One region of the Buttiauxella agrestis genome, then DNA from elsewhere that is predicted to be linked to it. Evidence: predicted binding sites of a transcription regulator. Region 1 holds the regulator's gene; each other region holds the start of a gene.
The links. The regulator LexA, encoded in region 1, represses DNA repair genes until DNA is damaged. The targets are predictions, from matches to a motif close to TNCTGTATGTACATACAGNA.

Region 1 (10,148 bases):
GGTCTTGGCAACAACGAAGACGGTAGCCCGTACGCTTATGGCATCAACAACAACGGTCACTTGCTGCGCGTTATCGACCACGGTGCTGTGACGCTGGCTGACAACTGGGACCTGATGTATGTGGGTATGTACCAGGACATCAGCTGGGATAACAACAACGGCACCCAATGGTGGACCGTCGGTATCCGTCCAATGTACAAATGGACGCCAATCATGAGTACCTTGCTGGAAGTCGGTTACGACAACGTGAAGTCCCAGAACACCGGCGACACCAACAACCAGTACAAAATCACCCTGGCACAACAATGGCAGGCAGGCGACAGCATCTGGTCCCGTCCGGCAATTCGTGTCTTCGCAACTTATGCGAAGTGGGATGAGAAATGGGGTTATGACACCACTGGCAGCGCTGCTGGCAACCCAAACTTTGGCAAAGCAACCAGCGACGGCTTTAACGGCATGTCCTTCGGTCGCGGCGACAGCGATGAGTTCTCCTTCGGTGCCCAGATGGAAATCTGGTGGTAATACTGCTTTAACCTGATGTTATGACTCGATGAGGGGCTCGCCACTGGGCTCCTCATCATTATTACCCTTGTATGCCAATACTCGTTTCAGATGAAAAGCGCTATTGCCTGGCTACCTTTTCATCGACTTCCACTCGAGGTTATAACAATGAAAATGAAAAAAAGTCTCGTCGCAATCTGCTTATCAGCGGGATTGTTTGCAAGCCTGCCAGCCGTAAGCCTGGCTGACGTCAACATCGTTCCACAGGATATTTCGGCCGCTCCCGCCGTCCCAGCTTCTGCACTCCAACAGTTGCAATGGACGCCAGTGGATCAGTCGAAAACCCAAACTACCGATCTTTCTATCGCCGGACAGCGTCTGAGTGCTGGCGATATTACTGGCCCCGTTGCGGCTTATAGCGTGCCGGCCAATATTGGTGAGCTGAACATTACGCTGACCAGTGAAGTGAAACAAAATGGGGTATTTGCGCCGAACGTGTTGGTTCTTGACCAGAACTTGACGCCTGCTGCCTATTTCCCGTCGAGCTACTTTACCTACCAGGAGCCTGGCGTGATGTCAGCCGACCGCCTGGAAGGGACGATTAAACTGACGCCTGCGCTGGGTCAGCAAAAAGTATATTTATTAGTTTTCACCACCAACAAAGACACACAGCAAACCACCAAAATGCTCGACCCGGCAAAAGCCTATGCAAAAGGCACGGGTAACGCTGTACCGGATATTCCAGACCCGATTGCCCGCCATACCACTGACGGCCTCTTGAAAGTGAAAGTCAAAACCTCTTCAAGCTCCAGCATTCTGGTTGGACCGTTATTTGGTTCATCCGGCCCAGGCCCGGTCACTGTGGGTAATACCGCAGCGCCAGCCGCAACATACGTTGCCCCGGTAGCCGTTGCCGCGCCAGTGGCGGCACCCGCCGCAGCAGCACCTGCCAAAAAATCTGAGCCAGTGCTAAGTGACACCGAAACGTACTTCAACCAGGCAATCAAAGATGCAGTAGCGAAAGGCGATGTAGACAAAGCCCTGAAACTGCTCGACGAAGCTGAACGCCTGGGATCGACGACTGCCCGTAAAACTTTTATCAGCAGTGTAAAAGGCAAGGGGTGACCGTCTCCCCGCAGTGCTGATGTTTGAGGTTTGGTGCGCCGCCTGGCGCACCTTTTTTCCTTCTTCATCCTTCAAGTTGACTCGGCATTGTTAAACGCTTGTTGTGCTTTTCCTGCCCCGCCATACCTATTCTGCGTTACAATGACTTTCGGTTTTGTTTCGGAGAAATTCACATGTCTGACGCGCTTTCGCCACTGCGCGCCTTACGCTTTGAGGCTACGATCCCCGAGGGGCTGAGTGCATCGCTTCTTGACTGGTTGTTGCTTGAAGATTCAATGACCCAGCGCTTTGAACAATATTGCTCGCGAGTCAGCGTGCGTATTGTGCGTGAAGGTTTTTTCGATTCGCGCGCCGATATCCCCGAAGCTGATTTGCTGCCTGAAGCCAAACGTTACTGGTTGCGTGAAATCATGCTCTGCGGTGACGATGAACCCTGGCTTTTGGGGCGAACCATCGTTCCTGAATCTACCCTCGAGGGGCCAGAGCTTGCATTGCAGCAACTCGGAACCACACCTCTTGGACGTTACCTGTTTAGTGCATCTTCCCTGACACGGGATTTCATTGAGATTGGCCGCAATGAGGAGCTGTGGGGGCGTCGTTCCCGCCTGAGATTAGCCGGAAAACCATTAGTGCTGACCGAGCTGTTTCTCCCCGCATCCCCGCTGTATGTAGAGGAAAAATAATGGAGTGGAGTCTGAAACAAGGCAAATGGCAGGCGTATCAACGCCTGATGCGGCTTGATAAGCCGATTGGCTCGCTTTTATTACTATGGCCCACGTTATGGGCGTTGTGGTTAGCGACACCGGGTGTGCCGCCGCTGACCATTTTATGTGTGTTCATCGCTGGCGTCTGGATGATGCGCGCTGCGGGTTGCGTGGTAAACGACTACGCCGATCGTAAATTTGATGGGCATGTCAAACGCACTGCGCACCGGCCACTGCCGAGTGGGGCAGTCAGCGAGAAAGAAGCACGCATCTTATTTGCTGTGTTGGTTCTGCTGTCGTTTTTACTGGTGCTGACACTCAATACCATGACAATTTTGTTATCGGTAGCGGGGCTGGCATTAGCCTGGGTTTACCCGTTTATGAAACGCTATACCCACCTGCCGCAGGTGGTGTTAGGTGCGGCATTCGGCTGGTCAATCCCAATGGCATTTGCTGCGGTGAGTGAGTCTGTTCCGCTGAGTTGCTGGTTGATGTTTTTGACTAACATCTGCTGGGCCGTGGCTTACGACACCCAATATGCAATGGTCGATCGCGATGACGATTTAAAAATTGGCATTAAATCCACGGCGATACTGTTCGGGCGCTATGACAATTTTATCATCGGTGTTTTGCAGGTTTCGGTGATGGTACTGCTGGCAGTGATTGGCTGGCTGAACGGGTTGGGCGGGGCGTTTTACTGGTCGATTGCTCTGGCGGGCGCGCTATTTATCCATCAGCAACGTCTGACTGCGAACCGCGATCGTGACGCCTGTTTCCGTGCATTCCTGAATAATAACTACGTTGGGCTGGTGTTGTTTATAGGCCTGGTGCTGAGTTACCTGCACTTTTGATATCAAAAACTAAATGGCGGATGGCACTTCGTTTATACGCCCTACAAGTCTAAAAAAACAGGCGGGTTTCCCCGCCTGTTTCGTTTTACTCAGTCGCAGCCTGCGAGGTTGCACTTTCAATCGTCAAACGCACATCCGGCATGATCAGTTCAGCCAGCATCTGGTAGACCTTCATGGTTTCGGTTGGCTCCGCATCCCCGGTATCGCTGATATAGCCTTCATCACGCAGGGTTAATACCAGCGAGGTGAACACGGCTTTATCAAAGAACTCCGGTGCGTTAATACCATGCAAAACAGACAAGCGCTGGGCAACGGTGCGGCTTTCGCGCTCCAGTGTCCCGCGGTTGATGGACGGATTAGCGCTCAACAGCCAGAAAGTAATCGCGTAACGTTGCAGTGTTTCACGAACACCCGCAGCCAGAAGCTGCATAGTGCGTGAACGAGCCGGGTTAATCAGTACTTCATCACCCGCAAGAGTAATCAGTTCCTGACGAACCATCTCATTGAGCAGCGCGTCCATTTCACTGACAAGCTGCGCCTTTTCCCAGCGCAGGAAAAGCTCAGCTTTCAGCATCGGGTAGAGTAATTCGACCTGACGCAGAAGCTCTCCGCGTGAAATGTGGCGATGCTGCGTGATAATCGCGGCCAGCAGAGAAGGCAACACCAGCATATGCAAGATGTTGTTACGGTAATAAGTCATCAGTACCGCCTGCTCACGCGGCAGAATGATGATGTCACCGATAGTATCTTTCTCTACTTCAAACTTGTTCATTTGCAACGCGTGTTCAATCAGTGCTTCTGCTGACTGGTCTGGCGTAGTCGCATCTGGTGAATACGGCACATTACGCAACAGGCTCAAGTAGCAATTGAGCTGCTCGGTCAATTGTTCACGAGTAAGTGAACGCTGACGCGACGCAAGTAATGCGGTACAGCACAGGTTCATGGCATTTGCCGCCCCTGCATTGTTGATACGCACCATCAACTCGGCAGCAATTTCATTGACCGTTGGCGTCAGCCACGCCGGGCGAATCGCTTCGATTGGATCGATTGAATCACGCCACTCAGGAACACGCTGATTGAGGAATGTCATCAACGGCATCGGTTCGCCGAAGTTCACATAGCCCTGGCCGAGGTTACGCAGCTTGCTCAGCCCGCGCACCATCTGCATAAAGCTCTCTTTTTCTTTAGTCGCACCGCGCAGTTCTTTGGCGTAAGTCCCCACTTCCATTACATGCTCGTAGCCAATGTAAATTGGCACCAATGTAATTGGACGAGTACCGCCGCGCAGCATGGCCTGAATGGTCATCGACAGCGTGCCGGTTTTCGGGTCAAGCAAACGCCCGGTACGGGAACGCCCACCTTCCACAAAGTATTCAACGGAATAGCCACGGCTAAACAGCTCGCCAAGATATTCACGGAACACGGTGGAATAGAGTTTGCTGCCTTTAAAGGTACGGCGAATAAAGAACGCGCCCAGGCGACGGAAAATCGGGCCTGCTGGCCAGAAATTCAGGTTGATACCCGCCGCGATGTGCGGAGGAACTAACCCCTGGTGATAAAGCACGTAAGACAGCAGCATGTAGTCCATGTGGCTGCGGTGGCAGGGCACATAGACAATCTCGTGGCCGTCATGAGCCAGTTGGCGCACACGCTCAGCGTTGTGAACGTTAATGCCCTGGTACAAACGGTTCCACGTCAGACCTAACACGCGGTCGGTCAAACGAACGGCTTCATAAGAGAAGTTGGCCGCAATTTCTTCCATCAGCGCGACAGCATTTTGCTGCGCCTTTTCATGGGAGATTTTCTTGCTACGCGCTTCGTCTTCTACCGCGCGGGCGATAGCTTTTGATGCCAGAAGTTTGTTAAACAGATCCTGGCGTACCGGCAGACGCGGCCCGACAGTCGCCAGGCGCTGACGTGCGAAGTGCATACGTGCCACTCGCGCCAGTTTCTGAGCGATTTTTTTATCTGTACCGTGATCGGTTGCCATCTGGCGCAGCGAAACCGGTGCAGAAAAACGCACAAAGCTGTCGCGGCCAAGCCAGGAGACGGCGAAGAATTTCTGAATGCCGTTGAGCATTCTTAATGGCGGATTCACTTCGCCTTTTTCGCGCCCCGGTGAACGGCCAAACATGACCGAAACAGGCACCATCTGCACATCCAGATTTGGATTGCTACGGTGCAAATCGAGGTAATCATGGAACAGCTTGATCGACTCTTCTTTTGGCGTGTAATAAGTGAATACACGCGGCCCGCCATGGATAAAGACATAGCGCGGCAGCACCGCTCCGTCGATTTCTAACGGCTCGAGAGGGTCGGGCAAGTTATGCGCGAGGCATTGAGCGCGCAGGGTTAATAAGTCCGCCTTTGAGTTATAGGGCAGCACGTACATTATTGGACGTGTGGGATCTAAGCCCAGTTCGGCTTGTGGATCTGCCGGAATAGACTTGCTCTTTACCAGAACGCCTAATGGTAAATTAAGTAATTTGTAGTAGATTCTTGGCCAGCCTGACATAAACGATGTAAAGCCTCAGGTTAATGATGCAAATTCGCCGCAAGAATATCAGAATCTGACCCAGATTTCTGTGGCGTTATAATTTTGACAAGCATTGATGCAAATAATTTGAAAAGGTTGCCCAAAATGGCGAGTAGTACCACTGGACTTACCCGTATTATCAAAGCTGCAGGCTATTCATGGAAAGGGCTAAAAGCGGCCTGGATCAACGAAGCTGCTTTCCGCCAGGAGGGCGTTTCGGCTGTCATCGCCATCGCTATTGCCTGCTGGTTAGATGTTGACCCTATTACCCGTATTTTACTGATTGGTTCAGTCGTGCTGGTGATGATTGTCGAAATCCTCAATAGCGCTATTGAGGCCCTCGTTGACCGTGTTGGTACTGACTATCACGAGCTTTCCGGGCGAGCGAAAGATATGGGCTCAGCCGCTGTATTAATCGCCATTATCCTTGCAGTAATTACCTGGGTCACGCTGCTTTGGCAGCATTTGCGATAGTCTTTCCAGAATAGTTAAGTGCCTGGTTTTTTGCTTAATTTGTGGTTCCAAATTCGCCTTTAACTGTATATACTCACAGCATAACTGTATAAACACCCAGGGGGCGGAATGAAAGCGTTAACTACCAGGCAGCAAGAGGTGTTTGATCTTATTCGGGATCATATCAGCCAGACCGGCATGCCACCGACACGTGCCGAGATTGCTCAACGTCTGGGGTTCCGTTCACCGAACGCTGCTGAAGAACATTTAAAAGCTCTCGCCCGTAAAGGCGTGATTGAGATTGTTTCCGGCGCTTCGCGTGGCATTCGCTTGCTGGTGGAAGAGATCACCGGCATCCCGCTGGTTGGGCGCGTCGCTGCGGGTGAACCACTCCTTGCGCAGCAGCATATCGAAGGCCATTACCAGGTAGATCCTTCACTGTTCAAACCGAATGCCGACTTCCTGCTGCGCGTCAGTGGGATGTCTATGAAAGACATCGGTATTATGGACGGTGATTTACTGGCGGTGCATAAAACTCAGGATGTGCGTAACGGCCAGGTTGTGGTGGCGCGCATTGATGATGAAGTGACAGTTAAACGTTTGAAACAGCAGGGGAATACCGTTCACCTGCTGCCAGAAAACAGCGAATTCGAGCCGATAGTGGTTGACCTGCGCGAGCATAACTTCTCGATTGAAGGGCTGGCTGTTGGCGTAATTCGCAACGGTGACTGGCTGTAAAATCTCTTTAGGTGATGCGCATTTAAGTGCGCATCACTGTCTTAATTCTCTTTGATCTCCTTCAGGAGAGGTCATGCAATTATTCTCCACAGCGGATCGTGCGCTCTGGCGCCTCGCTTTACCCATGATTTTCTCCAACATTACCGTCCCGCTGCTTGGCCTTGTCGATACCGCCGTTATTGGTCATCTGGATAGTCCTGTTTATTTGGGCGGCGTTGCCATTGGTGCGACAGCAACCAGCTTCCTGTTTATGTTATTGCTGTTTCTGCGCATGAGTACCACCGGCTTAACCGCCCAGGCCTTTGGTGCAAACAACCCCTCCGCTTTAGCTCGCGCACTGGTTCAGCCTTTATTGCTGGCACTCGGAGCGGGTATTGCCATTGTCTTGCTGCGCGAACCGCTAATCTCACTGGCTCTGCGTATTGTCGGTGGTAATCAGGATGTGCTCTATCAAGCGCGACGTTTTCTTGAGATTCGTTGGCTAAGCGCCCCGGCTTCCCTGGCTAATTTGGTCTTGCTCGGCTGGTTGCTGGGCGTTCAATACGCACGCGCGCCGGTTATCTTGTTAGTGGTCGGTAACGTTCTGAATATTGTGCTCGACGTGTGGCTGGTGATGGGGCTGCATATGAATGTTCAGGGGGCTGCACTCGCTACCGTCACGGCTGAATACGCCACATTTATCATCGGCTTGCTCATGGTGAAAAAGGTCATGGGCCTGCGTGGAATCAGTGGTGAAATACTCAAACAGGCTTGGCGCGGTAATGTTCGGCGCTTGTTGGCGCTTAACCGTGACATCATGCTCCGCTCGCTGTTATTACAGATTTGCTTTGCCTCCGTGACCATCTTTGGCGCGCGTTTGGGCAGTGAAATCGTCGCGGTGAATGCGGTACTAATGACGTTGCTGACCTTCACCGCTTACGCGCTCGATGGTTTTGCCTATGCCGTTGAGGCGCATTCCGGGCAGGCTTATGGGGCCAGAAATCGGGGGCAATTACTCGAAGTCTGGGGGGCTGCATGTCGCCAGGCAGGTTTAGTCGCGCTGGCATTCGCCGCCGTTTATGCCTTGTTGGGTGAGCAAATTGTTTCCCTTTTGACGTCAATTGCTGAGCTGCAACGGCAAGCGGATATCTATTTGTATTGGCAGATAATTTTACCCGTTGTCGGCGTGTGGTGCTATTTGCTTGATGGCATGTTTATTGGTGCAACTCGAGGGACTGAAATGCGCAATAGCATGGCTGTCGCGGCGTTGGGCTTTGGCCTGTCGATGTTTACCGTACCGTATTTAGGCAACCACGGGCTGTGGCTTTCGCTGGCTGTATTCCTTGCGTTACGAGGTTTGTCGCTGGGCTGGATATGGCGTCGCCACTGGCAGAAAAACACCTGGTTTAACAATGTTCAAAATTAAGCCGTTAGGTTAAACATTCTTAGTTTTCCCCATACCGCCATATCCTTGACTACAATTATTTCCACGTCCAGCAGAAACAGGGTGTCAGCCAAACGGAAGCACCCGGACGATGGTAATTTTTTGTTAGTAATTTTTCACCGAACGATGAGGATATTATTATGAATAAAGACGAAATCGGCGGTAACTGGAAACAGTTCAAAGGCACAGTAAAAGAGAAATGGGGCAAACTGACTGACGATGATATGACCGTCATTGAAGGGAAACGCGATCAGCTTGTCGGCAAAATCCAGGAACGTTATGGATATGAAAAGGATAAGGCAGAGGAAGAGGTCGTTGATTGGGAAACTCGCAACAAATACCGTTGGTAATTAGTTTCCCTCAGATGTGTTAACTCTCAGCCCTGCCCAGGTACACGGACGTACCAAATACCCTAACGCGACTTCTTCTTTGACTGAATCGAATGGTCATGCCCACACGCTTCCGGGTGGCTACACGCTTCAACCTCCGCACAAGCACTGCACAATCCATGCGCCTCAATAACATTATGATGCAGAGCAAAGCCTGATTGGGCTGCTAATTGCTGCATAATATCTTCTACGCCTTCCGCACCCTGTTCTTTCACCGCGCCACATCGGTCGCAGATAAACATGGCTGATGAGTGAGTCGGTTGATCAAAAAGATGGCATAAAACATAGCTGTTGGTTGACTCTACACGGTGTACAAAACCTTGTTCGAGAAGAAAATCGAGCGCACGATACACCGTCGGGGGTTTAGCTTGCGGTTCGCTGGCACGCAGTAAATCCAGCAAGTCATAAGCGCTGATTGCACCTGCCTGCTGTGTCAGCAAACGCAGCACTTCAAGGCGTTGTGGCGTCAGGCGCACATTACGCTGCTCGCATAGTTTTTCAGCCTGCGCTAACACGTTTTGTGAAGTCGTGATGTCCATCAGCATTCCCCTGTAGATTAGCCCTACACTTTACCACAATGCGCAAAAAACGCCGAATGGTGCGCCATTCTGGTCACATCCTTTTGAGATGACTATCCCGGAGTTTGTTATGAATAAACCTGATTGCATTCGCCACTGGAAAGAACTGGAAGGTGAAGATGATTCAACCTATCCCGATAGCACTGAATTATTTTCCATTGGCGCGCCGCTGGCTCGCAAACTAGGTTTAACACGCCTGGGGATTCATCACGAACGCCTGCTACCCGGCCGCCGGACTTCTTATCCCCATGCCGAAAGCAGTGAAGAAGAGTTTGCTTATGTCCTGGAAGGGCATCCACAAGTGTGGATTAACGGGCACCTCTATGCGCTGGAACCAGGTGATAGTGTCGGTTTCCCGGCAGGGACAGGCGTTTGCCATACTTTTATTAATAACACCGAACATGAAGTTCGGTTGCTGATTGTCGGCGAAGCCAATAAAGCGGAAAACAGAATTTACTACCCCTTAAACCCCTCTTACGCAGCACAACGTAAAGATCGCTGGATTGACCATCCGCCGCAATTCTTTGGTCAGCATGATGGTCTGCCTTCCCGAAAAACGAACGGTAAACTATAAATAAGTCTGCAAAGGAATTTTGAACCGATAATCCTGATGGATAGAAACAGGATTTCTATGGGCGAAACAGCTCACTTTTTAACTTTTTATTCACAGCAATAGTCTGCCTGCGTTCAGTCATAACTGGCGGGGGCTAGTTATTACAACTGATCAACAGACGAGCGGTGAATGAAAAAAATTAAAAGTTTGGTGGCGCTTAGCGCTGCATCTTTATTTGTGGCAAATCCGGTCTTCGCGGCTGGCACCTGGGCTGAAGCACGTAGTGATGCAATGGGG
Region 2 (10,148 bases), 1.6 Mb from region 1:
GAAGATTGGGTTGATATCGGTGCCACCATCGCCGTATTTGGTGAAGAAACCTGTTACCGCTTCTGCGCCATGGTCAGTCCCAACCACCACGCCTTTGGTCATTCCGGCAATGCTGTATTGCGCTTTCATACGCTCGCGGGCTTTTTCGTTGCCGCGAATAAAATCGCTCAGTTCGATACCGGCTTCGCGCAGCGCTTGTTCGCTCGCCAGCACGGCACCTTTGATGTTCACGGTTAACACGCGGTCGGGCTGGATAAAGGTGATGGCGTCCTGGCAGTCTTGCTCATCGGCCTGCACGCCAAACGGCAAGCGCACCGCGATGAACTGGTAGCTCTCGTCACCGGTTTCTTCGCGCAGTTCGCTGATGGCGGTCTGGCACAGTTTGCCGGTCAAGGTTGAATCCTGACCGCCGCTGATGCCCAGCACCAGAGATTTAATAAAGGGATACTTTTTCAGATAGGCTTTCAAAAAATCGACGCTGACACGAATTTCTTGTGCAGGATCGATCTGCGGTTTAACCCCTAGTGCCTGGATAATCTCTTGTTGCAGAGCCATTTAAACCCTCCGATTGAAATTCACCTGCGCGTGCAGGTAGATTGATTAAAACTAACCTTTTGTAGGTAAAACGACAAGACTCATGCGGGGGCATGGGAACCATTTGGCGCGATTTAGAGCGATTTGGCGCTAACATGGTGTTTTGTATAATAATCCTAAAATTTGTTCATTTGGTCTGCTTAGTTGATAAAACCTCTTTTATATTCCAGGCTTATCTAACACGCATGAGCAATACCCTGAAAAACGAGGATAAAATATGAACAAGACTTTTGCAGGAATTTTAGGTGCAGCAGCGGTGATGACTATGCTTGCGGGTTGTACGGCATATGACCGCACAAAAGATCAGGTTACGACGCCAGTCGTGAAAGATGTGAAAAAAGGCATGAGCCGTGAGCAAGTGCAGCAGGTGGCCGGCAAGCCTTCTTCTGAAGTGACCATGATTCACGCGCGTGGGACTTGCCAGACTTATATTCTTGGCCAGCGCGATGGCAAAACAGAAACTTATTTCGTCGCCCTTGATGACACCGGGCATGTGATGAATTCGGGTTATCAGACTTGTGCTGAGTACGATACCGATCCGCAGACTAAGAAATAATTCCCGTTATTTCTGAAAAAGCCGTCACTAATGTGGCGGCTTTTTTTATGGCTTATGCCGGGATATGAGCGATTTTGTTATGCCGCGACCAGACGCGGTGGGCGGCTAAAGATTTCAGGAAATCATCGGTAAATGATTTTGTGACAGCGTCACCTTCTACAACACCTTCTTCACCCTGCGCATCAATCGCCAGTTTAGATTTGAACTGGCGGGCATCTCCTGCGAGACCAATCACTTTCAAGTGTTTATAGGCTTCCAGTAAATAGTAAGCCGCATCACCATTATCGAGAATTGAACTCAGGTCGCCTCCCGGCACAATGACCGCATCGACTGTGACCGAAGGTGAACCCGCAAAGGTTGCGCCGATGGGCAATAGGGAACCGTCATCAGCAGCCACTTCACCCATACGGGCAAACAGCAATTTGGTGTGCACGCCTTCATTTTTTAATGCTTTCATGGTCGCCAGCACATCCGCTGCATTGGCTTTTTCACTGAGCAAAATCGCCACTACGCGGCCCTTTACGGAACCACTCGGCACCGCATACAGGCTAAGGCTCGGGTCTTTCTTCAATCCGTTGACGTCTTTCGGTGGTGCGACGTGCATTTGCTCGTGTGACAGTTCGATGCCCAGGTTTTCCGCAACCGGCTGAGCGAGGGAAATATCGATACGCGTGAGGTGATCGAGCACGCGTTCACGAATATAGGGTCTGGCGACCTTGGATAATTCAAAGCTAAACGCGCTGATAATATGCTGTTGTTCAACAGGCGTCTGGCTTTGCCAGAACAGGCGCGGATGTGAGTAATATTCGCCAAACGATGGACTGCGCTCACGGATTTTATGCCCTTCAACGCGCGTCTGGTAGCTTTCGAAACCTCCGCGTTTCGGGCCTGGAGGCGTTTCACGCGGCCAGTTATCGTTAATTGAATTCGGCTCGTAGTTTGCCGGATTACTGTCGATATCCATGCGGTGCATGCCGTCACGCTGGAAGTTGTGATACGGGCAGGTTGGGCGGTTAATCGGGATTTCGTGGAAGTTTGGCCCACCCAGACGGCTGATTTGCGTATCGGTGTAGGAGAACAAGCGCCCCTGCAACAGCGGGTCATTACTGAAATCGAGTCCAGGAACAATATGGCCCGGATGGAACGCCGCCTGTTCGTTTTCGGCAAAGAAATTATCCGGGTTGCGATTGAGCGTCATTTTGCCCACCAGGTGAACCGGAACCAGTTCTTCAGGGATCAGTTTAGTGGGGTCCAGCAGGTCAAAGTCATACTTAAATTCATCTTCTTCTGGAATTAATTGCAGTCCCAGTTCGTATTCCGGGAAATCGCCTGCCTCGATAGATTCCCAGAGGTCGCGACGGTGGAAGTCCGGGTCACGGCCCGTCAGTTTTTGCGACTCATCCCAGATAAGAGAGGCTTTTCCGGCGGTTGGTTTCCAGTGGAAGCGCACGAAAGTGGCTTTGCCCTCGGCGTTTATCATGCGGAAGGTATGGATCCCAAAACCTTCCATGGTGCGGTAACTGCGCGGTAAGCCACGGTCAGACATCGCCCAGATGACGTTGTGCAATGTTTCGGGTTGCAGCGAAACATAATCCCAGAAGGTGTCGTGGGCGCTGCCGCCTTGCGGGATAGCCCAGTGCGGCTCGGGTTTAACGGCATGGACAAAATCCGGGAATTTATGCGCGTCCTGAATGAAAAACACCGGCGTGTTGTTGCCGACTAAATCGAAAATCCCTTCTTCGGTGTAGAACTTGGTGGCAAACCCACGGATATCACGCACGGTATCGGCGGAGCCAGCGCCGCCCTGGACGGTAGAAAATCGAACGAATACCGGGGTGATTTTGTCAGGGTCGGATAAGAAATCGGCTTTGGTGACATCCGATAAATTTTTATACGGTTGGAAATAGCCGTGGGCGGCTGAACCGCGGGCGTGAACGATACGCTCGGGAATACGCTCATGGTCAAAATGGGTGATTTTTTCCCGCAGGATAAAATCTTCCAGAAGCGTAGGCCCACGCGTACCTGCGCGCAGTGAATTTTGGTCGTCGGCGATGCGCACGCCCTGGTTGGTGGTGAGCGGGAAGTTTTCACCGTCTTTGCGATGCACATCGAGCGATTTCAGCTTTTCATTGGAAGTGTCCGGGCTTTTGAAACTCCCCGCAGCGGTGGGCTGTGCGCCGGGTGGCGTGGGTTCTGCGGAAGGGCGATGTGAGCCGTCTTCGGGTGCCAGCGAATCCATTCCGGGTTTTGATTCATTGGCGTCATGTATCGGTGCATTGTGGCTAAGCGGATGTTTATCGTTCGTCGACATTGAACACTTCTCCTGATTTAGTCTTGTTATAAAGATGCTTTGTATGATCAAAACATCTTTAACTATAGGACAAGGTCATCTCAACGCGAGACGAGAAGGGCAGTTCTCCGCTATCATAGTGAAGTTGTTCATCAATTTAGTTTTGATTCCATTGCCTATGAAACCTTTGCGCCAACCGAATACTCGCCCCGTTATTACGTATCAACCGCGTGTTGAACCCGTGCCGCCAGCCCATGCCTGGCGTGTAGAAGGATTTAAGGATGTGTGGATGCTACGCAATCGCTATGTGGCATTTGTGCTGGTGGGGAATGCGTTCCGCCAGTCACCGCCCTTTACGTTACCGGAGGCGGCTCAACGTTGGGCGATGCAAGTCAGACATGAAAACGAGATTTCCTGAGGGATTATCGGATTTGGTGTTGCCGTAATGGCGGGTTTACCCGCCGTTACTGATTTGCTCAAACTCTTCACAGCCGGTATCAAAACCTTCCATACAGCTCAGGTTTAACCACTGCAACGCTCGTTGCTTATTGGCCGCAATAAACCCTTTCTCACCGTTTAAAAACAGCATGCCCGCCCAGTATTCGGCATAACCGGTGCGGGAGAGTGCCGAGCTGCGCTTGAACCAGAATGTGGCTTGCTCATCGTCCTGGGGAATGCCCACGCCATTGGCATAAAGCAAACCTAAGAACATCTGCGCATCCACCGCGGAGTCACTTTCAAGGTCCTGCGATGCGCTTTCCAGCAGCTTTATGGCAGCAGGGTAATCAGGTTTACCGGTTTGTGTGTTTACCAGAAGGCGTGCGAGCGTGACTTCGCCGGTTTTGCTGCCCCGTTGTACTGCCTGTTCAGCTAATGATTTAGCCTGTTGGTAATCCGCCGTTGCCGGGTTCTGAATTTTTAACTGCGCCAGAAGGGCGAGTGCATCAGCATCACCTTGCGCCGCAGATTTTGCAGCCCAGTCTTCAGCCTGCTGGTATTCGCCTGCGCTAAAAAGGGTATCGGCAAGATAGAACTGAGCGCGGCTGTCGCCTGCCTTAGCCTGCTTTAAATAGGGGCTGTCGGGCGTTTCGGCCCAGGCGGTTGATAAACAAAAGAACATCAGAATGCACAATCGTTTCATGAAAGAAATTCCGTAGGCGGTAATCGGGTTTGGCTCCCTATGCGGGCGCTCTAAGTTATAAATAAAAAAACGGCCCCCTGTTTTGGGAGCCGCTTTATTGTCGCAGATTCTGCGGTGATTTAGCTACTGGTTAGCGATGCGCCAGTTCTGCTTCTTCATCGCTATTCATGACTTCTTTATCGGTTTGTTTCATCAACTGGCTGGTGATAGTACCGGCAGTCATGGAGCCGCTGACGTTCAGGGCGGTACGGCCCATATCGATAAGCGGTTCAACAGAAATCAACAATGCGACCAAAGTGACCGGCAAGCCCATCGCTGGCAGTACAATCAGTGCGGCGAAGGTTGCACCGCCGCCCACACCGGCCACGCCTGCGGAGCTAACGGTCACAATACCGACTAACGTTGCAATCCATACCGGATCCAGCGGGTTGATACCCACGGTAGGCGCTACCATTACGGCCAACATTGCCGGGTACAGACCCGCACAACCGTTCTGACCGATGGTCGCACCAAAGGATGCAGCAAAGCTTGCGATAGATTCAGGAACACCCAGACGACGCGTTTGCGCTTCAACGTTTAATGGGATACTTGCAGCACTGGAGCGGCTGGTGAAGGCAAAGGTCAGCACTGGCCACACTTTACGGAAGTATTTCAGTGGGCTAACGCCATTAACCGCCAGCAGAATCGCATGCACACCGAACATGATCGCCAGGCCGAGGTAGGACGCGACCACGAAGCTGCCAAGTTTGATGATGTCTTGCAAGTTTGAACCGGCAACGACTTTGGTCATCAGGGCGAGCACGCCGTACGGAGTCAGTTGCATGACCAGACGAACCAGCTTCATCACCCAGCTTTGCAGCGTATCAATCGCCACCAGGACGCGTTCACCTTTCGGGGCATCATCTTTCAGCAATTTCAGTGCAGCAACACCCAGGAAGGCGGCGAAAATTACCACGCTAATAATGGAAGTTGGATTCGCACCGGTCAGGTCAGCAAACGGGTTTTTCGGTACGAAGGACAGAATCAGCTGTGGCACGTTCAGGTCGGCCACTTTGCCCACGTAAGTGGTTTCGATGGCGCTCAGACGCGCAGTTTCCGCAGTCCCTTGTACCAGGCCTTCAGCCGTCAAACCAAACAGGTTGGTGACTAAAACACCGACCAGCGCTGAAATCAGCGTGGTAAACAGCAAAGTGCCGATGGTCAGGAAACTGATTTTTCCCAAAGACGATGCGTTATGCAGACGTGCAACCGCGCTCAGAATTGAGGCGAACACTAATGGCATCACGATCATTTGCAGTAGTTGTACATAGCCGTTGCCGACGATGTTGAACCATTGGATAGATTGCTTCAGTACTGGGCTGTCTTCGCCATAAATGGTGTGCAGTGCAAGGCCAAAGACCACACCAATCACTAAACCAAGCAGTACTTTCTTCGCCAGACTCCACTGTTTGTGGCGAGTTTGCGCCAACAACAGCAGCAGAATAACGAACACGATAACGTTCGCTATAAGTGGAAAGTTCATCCCGTATCTCCTGAGTGTTTTACCAATAGATGGACTGTTTGCCATCTTTATTGGGTAAATCGTACCAGAAGCTCAGAACGAGTCTTATATTCAAAAGGAATTGATTATTACATTTTGAGTTATTTCGTCTAATTATTGTTCCAGGTGGTTATTTAAAAAACTATTAAAGGTCATTTGCAGCGAAATTATCATATGTGATGACCAGCGCACTGCGCTGTTATCGGGCACGCTTTGCGGCATCCACACAGCCAGACCGAATAACACCATGCATAAGGCGCGTTCAAGCTGATTGCCTTTTTGCGGCCTGATTATCGGGAAACGAAAGCGCCAGCGGCACGGCCAGAGCAGTGGAACGCCAGCCGGTGTCAGCATGTCCGCCAGAATATGGCTTAAATAGCCCAATACCATGCCTTGCAGCGCATCGGCGGGGATGAGCCAGGTTTCAGGCACCTTGAGATAGAACAACGCAAGGCTTGCAAACACCGCGAACAAACTGTGTGTAAAACCACGATGGCCGCAGGCGCGGGCAATCGGTTTGGAAATCCAGGGTAAGCGTTGGCCGAGGAATGACTTGGGATGGTCGATATCCGGTAGTAAACAGGTCAAAATTGCTGACGGCACGATATGCCACCAGTCGCCCTGAGCGAGCACTGGCGTGAGTTCAGCATTTTTAGCAAATACTGCACAGGCAATGGAAAAAAGAAGGTGGCCTTCCGCCGTCATGATGCTACCTGGATGAAAACTGTCGATTCATACAGTATAGGGTTTTTATACAGTAGACGGAAGAGGTGACGGCGTAACATTTTGCAACCGCCGATTGCCCGGCGGCGGCATGTTTAGCGGGCTAGCCAGCCTCCATCGACGGCAACGGTGTAACCATTGACGTAATCAGAAGCGCTGGATGCGAGAAACACAATCGGGCCTTGCAGGTCGGCAGGAAGCCCCCAGCGGCCTGCGGGAATACGGTCGAGAATTTCCTGGCTGCGTTGTTCATCCTCGCGGAGCTGTTGAGTATTGTTGGTCACCATGTATCCCGGAGCGATGGCATTCACATTAATGTTGTGTTGCGCCCATTCGTTTGCCAGCAGACGCGTGACACCCAGGACTGCGCTTTTCGATGCCGTATAAGAGGGGACGCGGATACCGCCCTGGAACGAAAGCATGGAAGCGATGTTAATAATTTTGCCGCCGCCTCCTTGCTTAATGAACTGCTTTGCTACCGCCTGTGAGAGAAAGAACACCGATTTAATATTCAGGTTCATCACGTCATCCCAATTCTTCTCGCTGAATTCAAGGGCATCCTCACGGCGAATAGTGCCGGCGTTGTTGACCAGGATATCGATTTTCCCCATACCGGCGACGGCTTGTTCTACGATACTGGCAATGGCGTCTTGCTGGCTTAAATCGGCCTGGATTGCCATAAAACGTCGGCCCAACGCCTGAACTTTTTGCGCTGTCTCTTGCGGGACTTTGCGGTTCACACTGACGATGTCGCAGCCAGCCTCGGCAAGGCCAATCGCCATTCCCTGGCCAAGCCCGGTATCACAACCCGTGACGATAGCGACTTTACCTTGCAGATTAAAAGCATCGAGAATCATAGTTACCCCGGTATCCGGAAATGCGCATTTGCGCGTGTAAATAAAGGATAGGTAGGGGATTGCAGAAACTCAAACTTAATTGAAATGATGTTTCAATAATTTTGACGCAGGTAGTGTTTTGAGAAGGATGCGGGGTAGCCCCGCACCTTAAAATGATTAACCCAGCAGATGTTCGGCGCGTAATTCTGTCAGCGAGGAGAGTTTGGCATTTGCCAGGCACCAGCGATCATCACTACGGTTTTCTTCGGCTGGAACCACAATCGACCGCATGCGGGCCGCTTTGGTGGCAATCATGCCGTTAACCGAATCTTCGAGCGTGACACACGTCAGCGGATCAACTCCCAGTTTTGCGGCAGCATCGAGATAAACTTGCGGATGTGGCTTGCTGTACGGTAGATGTTCAGCGGACGCAATGGCATCAAATTGGTCACGCAGGTCAAACATTTCGAGGACGCGCTCGAGCATATGCAGCGGCGATGCTGAAGCCAGACCGACTTTCAGACCCTGCGCTTTACATAACGCAATGGCTTCGCGAACGCCGGGTAAAATGGGGCGCTTTTCATCAACCAGGCTAATCGCACGCGTAATAACGCGTTGGGTGACTTCTTCGCGACCTGGGCCATTCCAGGGTTGTTGGGCAAACCATAAATCAACCACCAGGTCGATACGCAGACCGAGCGTATCGGGCAGTTCGCAACGGCGCGAAATATCCACACCCAAGCTCGCCATGACCTCCAGCTCCGCCTCGTCCCATAATGGTTCTGAATCAATCAGCAAACCGTCCATATCAAAAATTGCAGCTAAAATCTGGCGCGTTGCAGCCATTTATCGACTCCTGTCTTTGTGCATTACCAATAAGATCCCTTATGAATAGCTGGAATTACGCGTTGATGCCACCGCTTTGTGAAAATCGCCCGCAAAGCTCAGGCGAAATCACACCAAACGAGGTAAACTTTGTGCGTACAAGTTGCGTCTTAACCAAAGGGGAACGAATGACGTATCAACAAGCTGGACGCATTGCCGTACTCAAACGTGTGGCTGGCTGGGTAATTTTCATCCCGGCAGTGATTTCAACACTGATTTCAATTTTGAAGTTTATGTATGAACATAGCGAAAAACAGGCGGGCATTAATGCCGTGATGCTGGATTTCGCGCACGTCATGATTGAGATGATGCGTTTTAATACGCCATTTTTGAATTTCTTCTGGTACAACTCGCCCCAGCCGGAGTTCCATCAACAAGCCAATGTGCTGTTTTGGGTGATCTACGCGCTGATATTTGTGGGTCTTGCGTTACAGGCATCGGGCGCGCGCATGAGCCGCCAGGCGAAGTTTCTGCGCGAAGGTGTGCAGGATCAGTTGATTCTGGAACAGGCAAAAGGGCCGGACGGATTAACCAAAGAGCAAATCGACAGCAAAATTGTGGTGCCACGCCACACGATATTCCTGCAAATTTTCCCGCTCTATATTTTACCTGTCATTATCATCGTCATCGGTTACTTCTTCTTTTCTTTATTGGGCTTTATCTAGAAAAACGCCACTCCTGATGCGCGGGAGTGGCGAGTTTTTTACGCGGCCAGAACTCTATCAAGCGCTTTTTGTGCGACCACTAAATGCTGACCGCCGAACAAAATTGCACGGTTGAGCAGGGTGTAGAGTTGGTAAATCGGCTGGCGTAAGAGGAAATCGGAAGGAAGGGGACAAACTGACTGATAACCATCATAAATTTGTGGGGGTTGATTCGGGTGCAAAGGCAACATGGCTAAATCGCACTCTCTGTCACCCCAGTAGCATGCCGGATCGTAGATAAATGGCCCATCCGGGCCCATCGCGCAATTCCCCGACCACAAATCACCGTGTAATAAAGAAGGTTGCGGCTGGTGGGAGGCAAGAGCTTGATGAACAAACTCGACAATTAAGTCGATATCACCAAACTGGATACCTTTCTCTGCGGCGAGTTCAAGTTGCCAGCCGATACGTTGCTCGGCAAAGAATGTGGACCAGCGTCGTTGCCAGGCATTTGGCTGCGGCGTGGTAGAAAGATCGTTATCAAAATCTAGCCCAAACTGCGGTTGGTCACTCCATTCATGCAAACGTGCCAGCTGTTGCCCCAGCAAAAAGGCGTTATGCGCATCCAGCGGTTTAGCGGGCATGTATTCGAGCAGCAGGAAGCTGTAATCTCGATCGCTGCCGAGCGCCCAGACTTTGGGGACTCGCACTGTGTTACTGCGCGACAGTAACTCAAGCTGATCGGCTTCGGCGGTGAAAATGGGTAACATCTCGCGAGCGTCGCTTTTGACAAAGATCTCATGACCGGCATAGTGAATACGCCAGGCGGCATGAATCTCTCCGCCGGGTAATTCTGTACGATGTTCGATTTCAGCGGTGCCGAGTTGTTCACTTAACAGACGACTAATGGCTTGCCACATGATACTTCTCCCCAGGTTT
Region 3 (10,148 bases), 3.2 Mb from region 1:
ATGACGCTGTTGCTTATCGACAGCGAAGTCTTTACTCGCTTCCATCTCCACCTTAATCCAATTGTCTGGGAACTGGTGATTAACCCCGACCAGAGTGAGATGGCACGCGACTGGCAACTGATGTTTATCAGCGTGCCGGTGATTTTATTAATTGAAATGCTGTTTGCGACCTGGAGCTGGCAGAAACTGCGCAGCCTGGGGCGGCGCAAACACTATGCAAAACCTGTGGTCGTGCTGTTCTTCGTCGCCTTCTTCAGTAGCCATATTATGTATATCTGGGCCGATGCGAATTTCTATCGCCCGATAACCATGCAGCGCGCCAACCTGCCGCTGTCTTACCCGATGACAGCCCGCCGCTTCCTCGAAAAACATGGCCTGTTGGATGCAAAAGAGTACCAACGCCGCCTCGTGGAACAAGGGAGTCCTGAAGCAGTCTCGGTGCAATATCCACTGAGCGACCTGAAATTCCGCGATATGGGCACGGGTCACAACGTATTGCTGATTACGGTCGACGGCCTGAATGCTGAACATACGCAGAAAGATTTGCCGAACCTGAGCGAGTTTGCGGCTGGCAATATCAACTTTACGCAGCATATGAGTGCGGGCAACGGGACCGATAACGGTATCTTTGGCCTGTTCTACGGTATTTCGCCAGCCTACATGGATGGCGTGTTATCCGCCCGAATTCCTGCGGCTTTAATTACGGCATTGAACCAGCAAGGCTATCAACTGGGGCTGTTCGCCTCCGATGGTTTTGACTCGTCAATGTATCGCCAGGCCCTGCTTTCAGACTTCTCTTTGCCTTCAGCAAAAAGCCAGTCTGACGAGCAAACTGCGACGCAATGGGTTAACTGGCTAAACCAATACGCTTCTGAAGATAACCGCTGGTTCTCCTGGGTTGCTTTTAATGGCACCAATATCTCAGCAGACACCAATCAGCAGGCCTTTGCTCGTCGCTATGCTCGCGCAGCGGTTAGTGTTGATGAGCAAATCAAACGTGTGCTTGATGCGCTGGAAGCCTCCGGGAAGCTCCAGAATACGGTGGTAATTATTACCGCAGGTCATGGCGTGCCGCTGGGTAAAGAGCAGGAATCCTTTGCATGGTCACGCTCACGTATTGAGGTGCCATTAGTTATCCATTGGCCTGGCACACCAGCGCAAACCATCACCAAACTCACCGACCATCAGGATGTCATGACAACTCTGATGCAGCGCCTGTTGCACGTTAAAAATCCGGCCAACGAGTATTCACAAGGTGAGGACTTATTTGCCGCGACACGCCGCAATAATTGGGTTGTGGGTGCGGATAACAACAGCCTCGCAGTCACTCTTCCTGACATGACGTTAGTGCTTGATAATAACGGTAACTATCGGATGTACGATTTGCAGGGTGAACGCATCAAAGAAACCAAGCCTCAACTTGGGTTGTTGCTCCAGGTGCTAACCGACGAGAAGCGTTTCATTGCTAACTGATTGTTTATTTATGAACCAGTTAGCAAAAAGCTGTCTTGCAAACGATCGCGAAAAAGGTAGTATTATTTGCACGATGTCGGCACGTAGCGCAGCCTGGTAGCGCATCGTCATGGGGTGGCGAGGGTCGAGAGTTCAAATCTCTCCGTGCCGACCAGTATCCCCTTAGAAAGCAGCCTGTTATGGCTGCTTTTTTATTGCCTGCAATTTAACTTATATCAAGCGTACATATAATCACACCTGAATGTGTAATTTTGAACATTTACCAGGGTTACTTAGCAGTACAAAAATTGTTACCCTAGATTAAATATACCCCCAGGACTGCGGGTATTTAATATTTTCGACTGGGGTTAGCAGGATATTAATTATGTTCGCAGACTATTGTAAGGCATTTGTTATTCTGCTTGTGCTAGGGGCTGTTTTCTTTATAACCGGATTAGTTTCAAAGGTAATGGCTACTTTTGTTATTGGTACCATTCTCGTTGTTGCTTTTATGAGAGGGTGTAATAGTTAAACCATAGATGTCGCTTTGTTATCGAAGTGTATTTAAACAATAAATTGAAACGGTATTTAATCATTCAATTATGAAGTAAATATAATTTATTCCATTTTTTGGTCACGCAATTGTCCATTTAAATACAATTATCAATAAGCATAAATATTTCAGGTAACTTTGTGAGAAAACTGTGGCTGTACAACAATCTGCTGCATCGCCTGCATAACAGCCAAAGTCGTTTATTAAACAATCGATTTGCTCATGCCATTATTGCCAGCACCATGGCAATTGTCCCTTTATCCATCGTCCGGGGACTCGTCATTACTGCATCAGTCATCTGTGATACCACCGGATTTAATCATGCTGCCGTCTGGTTCATGCAGCTGCAAGTTGGTTTTTTAGCGCTGGCACCGCTGGTGATGAACATCTATGTCGCAGTTCACTGGGCTGTCAGAAACCGTCTCTCACAGATTTACTGTATTGCACTAAGCATCAGCACCTTGATGATCTTCCGCCGAATCCTTGATGATAATGCACAGTTCTTCTTAGACATCAGTATCCCAATGGCGCTGGCCTCTGGAGTCTTCGGCAATTACCTACAAGAAGTGGTGAGTGAGAATCTGCTAAAACTCCGCTCATGGAAAGACAATAGCTACACGAATATCATCTCTTTTTTTGCCACGCTGGGTATTATTGCGCTCTTTAGTTGTGCCATTAAACTGGGTGCTGCCATTTGGCTGAAAAGCGGGATGGATTTTCTCAGTGACTTGTCCATGTATTTTTATCCAAAAGATTTTTTACATGGCATTTCATATGTTCTGTTGCGTACGGTGCCATGGTTCTTTGGCCTTCACGGTTATTATCTATTTTTGGATATTGATGTTGCTTTTACTGCGGCACAAAAAATAAATATCAATGACTGGCATACTCTTCATCACCCGCTGAATATTCTCAGCCCTGTATTCTACGATATGTGGTGCAATGCTGGCGGAACGGGTAATACCGTGAGTTTGATAATTTGTATTTTCATGGAAGCCAAAAGCCCCCATCGCCGTTTGTTAGGCGTAGCGGCACCCATGGCACTTTTTAATATCAATGAGCCTCTCATTTTTGGTTATCCGATTGTCCTGAACCCCGTCATGATTATCCCGTTTGTCCTTGTCCCCTTAATGTCTTACCTGGTCGCATACGGCGCAACTTATCTGGACATGGTTCCACGGATTTCCGAAATCGTCAGTTGGTCAACGCCTTCTCCAGTCAAAGTCTGGCTCGCCAGCGGCCACTCTGTGAGCGCGGTGTTTTTGTATCTTCTGATTATTAGCCTTGGGGTCGTTATTTATCGCCCCTTCGTTACCACTTCACTTAAACAATCGGTTCCCGACAATCCCGACCTGGATTTACTCACGGGTGAGATGAATATGACTCAGCCTACCGATTTTGAGATGGTGCCGAATTACAGCCATATTGTTGAAGGGAATAGCTACATTGAAGCCCAAAGACAAATTGAGAAACTGCAAACCAGCGGCCAGTTCATTCTCTATTTCCAGCCACAGGTGCGTTTATCCGATCATAAAATCGTTGCCCTTGAGGTTCTGATTCGCCATCAGAGCGATAACGGGAAAATAACGCCGCCTGTTTTCCTCAAATATTATGAAAGAACAGGGTTGATGCCGGAGATGGATTTCTGGGTGATGGAACATGCTTTAGATTATGTTCGGGAGAATATGTCTGATGCCGAAGACATGACGCTGTCCGTCAATATTTCACCTCAGACACTGGTCGATTACAGATTGCTGAATGTGGTTCGCAAGGTGCTGACAAAGCCACTCCCCACAGGATGGCAGCTGGAATTTGAGATTACTGAATCACAAAAGGTGCAGGAGCCGGTGCGTGTCGCAGAGGTTCTGGAAAAGATGCGCAGTTTGGGTATTAAAATCGCGCTGGATGATTTTGGCTCTGGCTATTCAACCCTGCATTATCTGACTCGTTATCCTCTGGATAAAATAAAATTAGATAGATCAATGGTGCTGGGCCTCGCTAAACCCGATGGATTTAACTTCCTGCGACAAGTGGTGAAGTTATGTATGGTGGTTAAATGTGAAATTCTTATTGAAGGCGTTGAAACACAAGACGAATTAGCTCAAGTGCAAATGGCGGGTATTGAGTTTTGCCAGGGTTATTTTTTCCATCGCCCATTACCGGGCAATGTGGTGTGCCAGTTGTTAACGGAACAGCATAAGAAAATGAGCCCCTCACATGTTCCCCGATTTAACCCTCAACAAATCTGAACGCCGGGTCGTATATCGCGGTGACAACATCGCTCTTTTCATCTGCCACGGCTGCTCAATCCCCTGCCCCACAAAATAAAGCGTCCCTTTGCCTTTCTTCTTATTAATGTCGTCTATCACCTGCATCAGCATTTCACTGTTGGCTCGCGGCGGGTTTTCATCAAAGAGGTTGAGTTGTGCGATCCCCTGGCTGAAAAAGTCACAAAGCATCACCCCTGCTTTTTGATAGTGGTGCCCGTCTCTCCAGATGGTGTTCAGGCAGCGTGTCGCCGCATCAATAATATCTCTGGTGTCCTGCGTCGGGGTAAGGAGTTTCACCATCGCCTGGTTGCCGTAGTAAGGTTCATTCACCGTGAAAGGGGATGTTTTAACAAAAGCAGAAATATGACGACAATACTGGTGTTCGCCCCTGAGCTTTTCTGCGGCACGTGCCGCATAGCTGCAAATAGCCTGACGCATATGTTCATACTCAGTCAGCCGCTCTCCAAATGAGCGCGAGCAGATGATTTCCTGTTTCGTGGGAGCAAACTCTTCAAATCCCAGACAAGATTCCCCACGCAGCTCACGAACCGTGCGCTCGAGCACGACACTGAAATGTTTACGTATAAAACGGATATCTGCATCCGCCAGTTGTAAGGTCGTTTTAATCCCCATCGCTTCAAGTTTTTTACTGATTCGACGACCAATTCCCCAGACTTCGCCAACCGGAAACGCCGCCATTAATTGGCGTTGCCGCTCACGACCGGACAGATCGACAACGCCACCCGATTCCAGCGGCCACTGTTTTGCTGCGTGATTAGCAAGTTTGGCTAACGTTTTTGTCTGGGCAATCCCCACGCCTACCGTTAAATGCGTGCGCTGCGAAAGAGTAGAACGGATTTCCCGGCCAAGATCTTTCAGATTGCGGCAATGACTCATGCCAGAAAAATCACAAAAAGCCTCGTCGATTGAATAGATCTCAACCCGCGGGCAAATTTCCTCCAGCGTCATCATGACGCGATGTGACATATCAGCATATAACTCGTAATTACTGCTAAAAGCGGTCACGCCTTGTTGTCGGAAGAGATCTTTCTGCTTGAAGTATGGGCCGCCCATTTGCACACCACAGTTCTTTGCCTCGGCGTTTCGCGCAATCACGCAACCATCGTTGTTACTTAAAACCACCACCGGTTTGCCTTTCAGGTCAGGCCTGAATATGGTTTCGCAACTTGCGTAAAAACTGTTTACATCAACCAGGGCAAACATAGTTACCTCGTTGATTTCACGATATAAGTCACCACGCCAAATACCTCAAGCGCCTCATCTGAACCGAGGTGAATAGGTTTGCAGGCGCGATTAAGCGGCATGAGCTGAATTACGGGTCTGAGTTGCAATTGTCTGACGACGAATTCGCCATTCACCGCGGCAATCACAATATCGTTATGCACCGCGGTTTTGGCGCTATTGACCACCAGCAAATCGCCATTGCTGATCCCCCCTTCAATCATCGAATCATCCGATGCCCGCATGTAGTATGTGGCCGTCGGATGTTCATCCACTAATTGACGAATATCGACGCTCTGTTCGGCATAATCCTGCGCAGGTGATGGAAATGCGCCCATAGTTACGCTCCGTAACCTGTTGATGAACAGAAAATAAAAAGAGTTAGCGGTGCCATAAAATCCTCACAAAGAATTACTGTATATACATACAGTATCGTTAAATAAACGCTCCAGGCAAGTCGATTGCAGGAAGATTCTTATAACGATTTGAAGGTGTGGAAAATTTAGTTGTTCGAAATCGAGCGAGATTAATCGCAACGCAAATTTGTTCTACCGATCCGCTCCGTGCCGTTCTATGCTTAGTTAATGGAGAAAATAGCTGAACTAAAACGCACCAAGCGCCTTGCGCTGTCCTTACTGCTGGTTGCCGCTGTAACGTTTGTGACTACCCTCTTTTTACCTCCGGGATTCTGGGTGAGCGGCTTAAAAGCTATCGCCGAAGCCGCCATGGTGGGTGCACTCGCTGACTGGTTTGCCGTGGCAGCGTTGTTTCATCGCGTGCCGATTCCCTTCATCTCTCGTCATACGGCGATTATTCCGCGCAATAAAGATCGCATTGGTGAAAACCTGGGCATTTTTGTGCAGGAGAAGTTCCTTGATACCCAGTCCCTGATCGCCTTAATTCGCCGCCACGAACCGGCGCACATGATTGGTCAGTGGTTCAGCAAGCCCGACAATGCGCAACGCGTCGGGCAACATCTGTTGCAGGTGATGAGCGCATTTTTAGACTTAACTGACGATACGCGCATCCAACGCTTAATCCGCCAGGCGGTTCACAAGGCCATCGATAAGGTCGATTTGACCCATTCCAGTGCTCTGCTGCTGGAAAGCCTGACTAAAAATAACCGCCATCAGGAGTTACTCGACTCGGTCATTGCCCAGATGCTGGCGCTGATAAAACGTGAAAGCACGCGGGCCTTTATCGCCCGTCAGATTGTCCGCTGGCTGGAAACAGAGCACCCACGCAAGGCCAAAGTATTACCCACCGAATGGCTGGGGGAGCACAGCGCCGATTTGGTTTCCAGTGCGGTCAATTCGTTTCTGGATGACGTCAGCCACGATCAGGGGCACCAGATCCGTCAGGCTTTTGATCGCGCGACGTTAAAGCTCATCGACAATCTTAAAAACTCGCCGCAAATGGCTGAAAAAGCCGACAGCATAAAAAGTTATTTGAAAGAAGATGAGGCTTTTAACCGCTATCTGGGCGAGCTGTGGGGCGATTTGCGCGAATGGTTGAAAGTGGATGTTAATTCTGAAGATTCGCGCGTGAAAAAGCGCATTGCAGAGGCTGGTCAGTGGTTGGGAGAGACACTGGTTGCCGATAGCGCGTTGCGCACATCACTTAATGAGCATCTGGAGCTAGCGGTGCAGAAAATGGCGCCTGAGTTCGCCACTTTCCTGACTCGCCATATTAGCGATACGGTCAAAAGCTGGGATGCACAGGATATGTCGCGGCAAATCGAGCTGAACATAGGCAAAGATTTACAATTTATCCGCATAAACGGCACGCTGGTTGGTGGCTCTATCGGACTGGTGCTGTACCTGCTTTCACAGATCCCGGCAGTATTGCCGTTGCTGAATTTCTGAAGGGAAGAGAAGAAATGCAACGCCCGCTGATGCGGGCGTTAGGAAATCAATGGTTTTTTTTCGGTTGGTCGTTGTGACCGACTTTTGAGAAGACGTTAAAGACTTCACCCAATCCATAGATAAGACCGAGAATCACCGCCATTACGATTGGCACCATGACCACGGCAAACACCAAGCTTTTCAATAACTCTAACATGGATGCCTCCAACAAAAGTGAGAGCGGCTATTCTAACGACCTGACAGAAAAACGCACTCTCCTTTTGTGCGATTTGCCCAACCCCACGCAATAGAGGAAAATGGCGTTTTCTTTATTGCGGAGAGGTTATGCAAGCTGAAATTCTACTGACGCTGAAACTCCAGCAGCGGCTGTTCGCCGATCCACGTCGTATCGCGCTACTTAAACAAATACAACATACCGGCTCAATTAGCCAGGGCGCAAAACTTGCGGGCATTAGCTACAAAAGTGCCTGGGACGCCATCAATGAGATGAATCAACTGAGCGCTGAGACGTTAGTTGATAGAGCAACAGGCGGTAAAGGCGGCGGCGGCGCGGTTCTTACGCATTACGGTGAACGTCTGATTCAGCTTTATGAATTGCTCGCGCAAATCCAACAAAAAGCCTTCGATGTGCTGCGTGATGACGCGCTACCGCTCGATAGTTTGCTCGCTGCAATTTCTCGTTTTTCTCTACAAACCAGCGCTCGCAACCAGCTTTTCGGCACCGTTTTACGTCGTGATAGCGAACAAGTACAGCAACACGTTGATATTTTATTGGCTGATGGCTCGACGCGTTTGCAGGCAGCCATTACGCGCCAGAGCGCAGAACGCCTGGGTTTAAGCGAAGGCAAAGAAGTTCTGGTACTGATTAAAGCGCCGTGGGTGGAAATTACCACTGATGCAAAACGTGCCAGCAGTGCAGACAACCAGCTCCCCGGTATTATCAGCAATATTCAGCAAGGGGCTGAGCAAAGCGAAGTGCTGGTGCAATTGCCTGACGGGCAAACGCTGTGCGCTACCGTGCCGAACACTGTAGTGGAAATCCAGAAACTGGTGGAAGGTGCTGAAGTCATAGCATTTTTTAATGCCGATCGCGTGATTATCGCCACTCTGTGCTAAAACCGCGCAGCGAATTGACAACACCACAGGCAATCCGTAAATCTGGGCTTAATCACTGCAAAAAATGGGATGGTTTATGTCGACGTTGCAAATTTCGCAAGGAGTCTTTCACCTTAGCGACACCCGAACTCTTGCCCTCAATGATTTAGCCATTAACGCCGGTGAAAGCTGGGCGTTTGTGGGTGCCAACGGCAGCGGTAAATCAGCCCTTGCCCGGGCATTAGCCGGTTCACTCCCCCTGCAAAAGGGCGAGCGCCAGTGCACATTCACCCGGATTGCCCACCTTTCTTTTGAGCAACTGCAAAAGTTAGTCAGCGATGAATGGCAGCGAAATAACACCGATTTATTGAGTCCTGATGAAGACGATACCGGTCGCACCACGGCGGAAATTATTCAGGATGAAATCAAAGATGAAGTCCGCTGCCAACAGTTAGCGGAGCTTTTCGGCATCACATCGTTATTAACTCGTCGTTTTAAATACCTTTCCACAGGTGAAACGCGCAAGGCCCTGCTCTGCCAGGCGCTGATGCCTCAGCCTGATTTGCTTATTTTTGATGAGCCATTTGACGGACTGGATGTGAAATCCCGCGAGCAACTTGCCGCATTATTAGGTGAATTGAGTACGCAGGGCTACACCGTCGTATTGGTGCTTAACCGCTTTGATGAGATCCCTGATTTTATACAAAACGCTGGCGTGCTGGCAGATTGTGCGCTGATTGAAGTCGGTGAAAAACAAAAGCTACTGGAACAGGCGCTGATTGCACAACTGGCTCACAGCGAAAAACTGGCAGGCGTGGCGCTGCCGGAGGCTGACGATCCGAGCGCACGTTATACGCTGCCTGAAAATCAGCCACGCATTGTACTGCGTGATGGTGTGGTGGAATACAATGACCGGCCTATCCTGCACAAACTGTCCTGGACGGTAAACCCTGGGGAACACTGGCAAATCGTCGGCCCGAACGGTGCAGGGAAATCGACGTTATTAAGTCTGGTCACGGGCGATCACCCTCAGGGTTACAGCAACGATCTGACGCTGTTTGGTCGTCGGCGTGGCAGCGGCGAAACCATCTGGGATATCAAAAAGCATATTGGCTACGTCAGCAGTAATTTGCATCTGGATTACCGCGTCAGTACAACGGTGCGAAACGTGGTGCTTTCAGGCTATTTTGACTCGATTGGCATCTATCAGGCTGTTTCCGATCGCCAACAAAAACTCGGCCGTGAATGGCTGAACATGCTCGGCATGGACAACGCGACTGCAGATGCGCCTTTCCACAGTCTTTCATGGGGCCAACAGCGTCTTGCATTGATTGCGCGTGCACTGGTGAAACACCCTACACTGCTGATTCTCGATGAACCGCTGCAAGGACTTGATCCACTGAATCGTCAGCTGGTGCGCCGTTTCATTGATATCTTGATTGGCGAAGGAGAAACCCAGTTACTGTTTGTTTCTCACCATGCGGAAGACGCACCGGAATGCATCACCAGACGGTTAACTTTCGTGGCTGACGGCGACGCTTATCGCTATCAGTTTGAACATTTACCCGCCGCGCGTTAAACACTTCATCGGTAGGGTGGATTTTATCCACCCTACTTTCAGACAACCCGCAACATCCCTACGGCACCTATTTGTTTTATAATCACTTTTGT

Region 2: DY231_RS14245 (metal-dependent hydrolase) is a predicted target of LexA. The motif match lies at 6,844-6,863, and genes of this name have one in related genera.
Region 3: umuD (translesion error-prone DNA polymerase V autoproteolytic subunit) is a predicted target of LexA. The motif match lies at 5,930-5,949, and genes of this name have one in related genera.

What each region holds. Positions count from the first base shown of each region.
Region 1 covers NZ_UIGI01000001.1:4,632,145-4,642,292, reverse strand. The annotation lists gene DY231_RS21950 (maltoporin) at 1-522, shown strand, start outside; gene malM (maltose operon protein MalM) at 670-1,626, shown strand; gene ubiC (chorismate lyase) at 1,800-2,309, shown strand; gene ubiA (4-hydroxybenzoate octaprenyltransferase) at 2,309-3,181, shown strand; gene plsB (glycerol-3-phosphate 1-O-acyltransferase PlsB) at 3,267-5,696, opposite strand; gene DY231_RS21925 (diacylglycerol kinase) at 5,823-6,191, shown strand; gene lexA (transcriptional repressor LexA) at 6,300-6,908, shown strand; gene dinF (MATE family efflux transporter DinF) at 6,982-8,313, shown strand; gene DY231_RS21910 (CsbD family protein) at 8,472-8,681, shown strand; gene zur (zinc uptake transcriptional repressor Zur) at 8,744-9,259, opposite strand; gene DY231_RS21900 (cupin domain-containing protein) at 9,369-9,872, shown strand; gene DY231_RS21895 (conjugal transfer protein TraF) at 10,041-10,148, shown strand, end outside.
Region 2 covers NZ_UIGI01000001.1:2,989,068-2,999,215, reverse strand. The annotation lists gene nadE (NAD(+) synthase) at 1-555, opposite strand, end outside; gene osmE (osmotically-inducible lipoprotein OsmE) at 812-1,150, shown strand; gene katE (catalase HPII) at 1,203-3,461, opposite strand; gene cedA (cell division activator CedA) at 3,619-3,858, shown strand; gene DY231_RS14255 (tetratricopeptide repeat protein) at 3,895-4,581, opposite strand; gene DY231_RS14250 (L-cystine transporter) at 4,712-6,103, opposite strand; gene DY231_RS14245 (metal-dependent hydrolase) at 6,236-6,826, opposite strand; gene kduD (2-dehydro-3-deoxy-D-gluconate 5-dehydrogenase KduD) at 6,940-7,701, opposite strand; gene hxpB (hexitol phosphatase HxpB) at 7,858-8,526, opposite strand; gene DY231_RS14230 (YniB family protein) at 8,694-9,230, shown strand; gene DY231_RS14225 (fructosamine kinase family protein) at 9,269-10,129, opposite strand.
Region 3 covers NZ_UIGI01000001.1:1,468,544-1,478,691, reverse strand. The annotation lists gene yejM (LPS biosynthesis-modulating metalloenzyme YejM) at 1-1,473, shown strand, start outside; tRNA gene DY231_RS07025 (tRNA-Pro) at 1,551-1,627, shown strand; gene DY231_RS07020 (EAL domain-containing protein) at 2,146-4,254, shown strand; gene DY231_RS07015 (Y-family DNA polymerase) at 4,219-5,499, opposite strand; gene umuD (translesion error-prone DNA polymerase V autoproteolytic subunit) at 5,502-5,885, opposite strand; gene DY231_RS07005 (DUF445 domain-containing protein) at 6,102-7,382, shown strand; gene DY231_RS07000 (AcrZ family multidrug efflux pump-associated protein) at 7,429-7,578, opposite strand; gene modE (molybdenum-dependent transcriptional regulator) at 7,707-8,498, shown strand; gene modF (molybdate ABC transporter ATP-binding protein ModF) at 8,575-10,056, shown strand.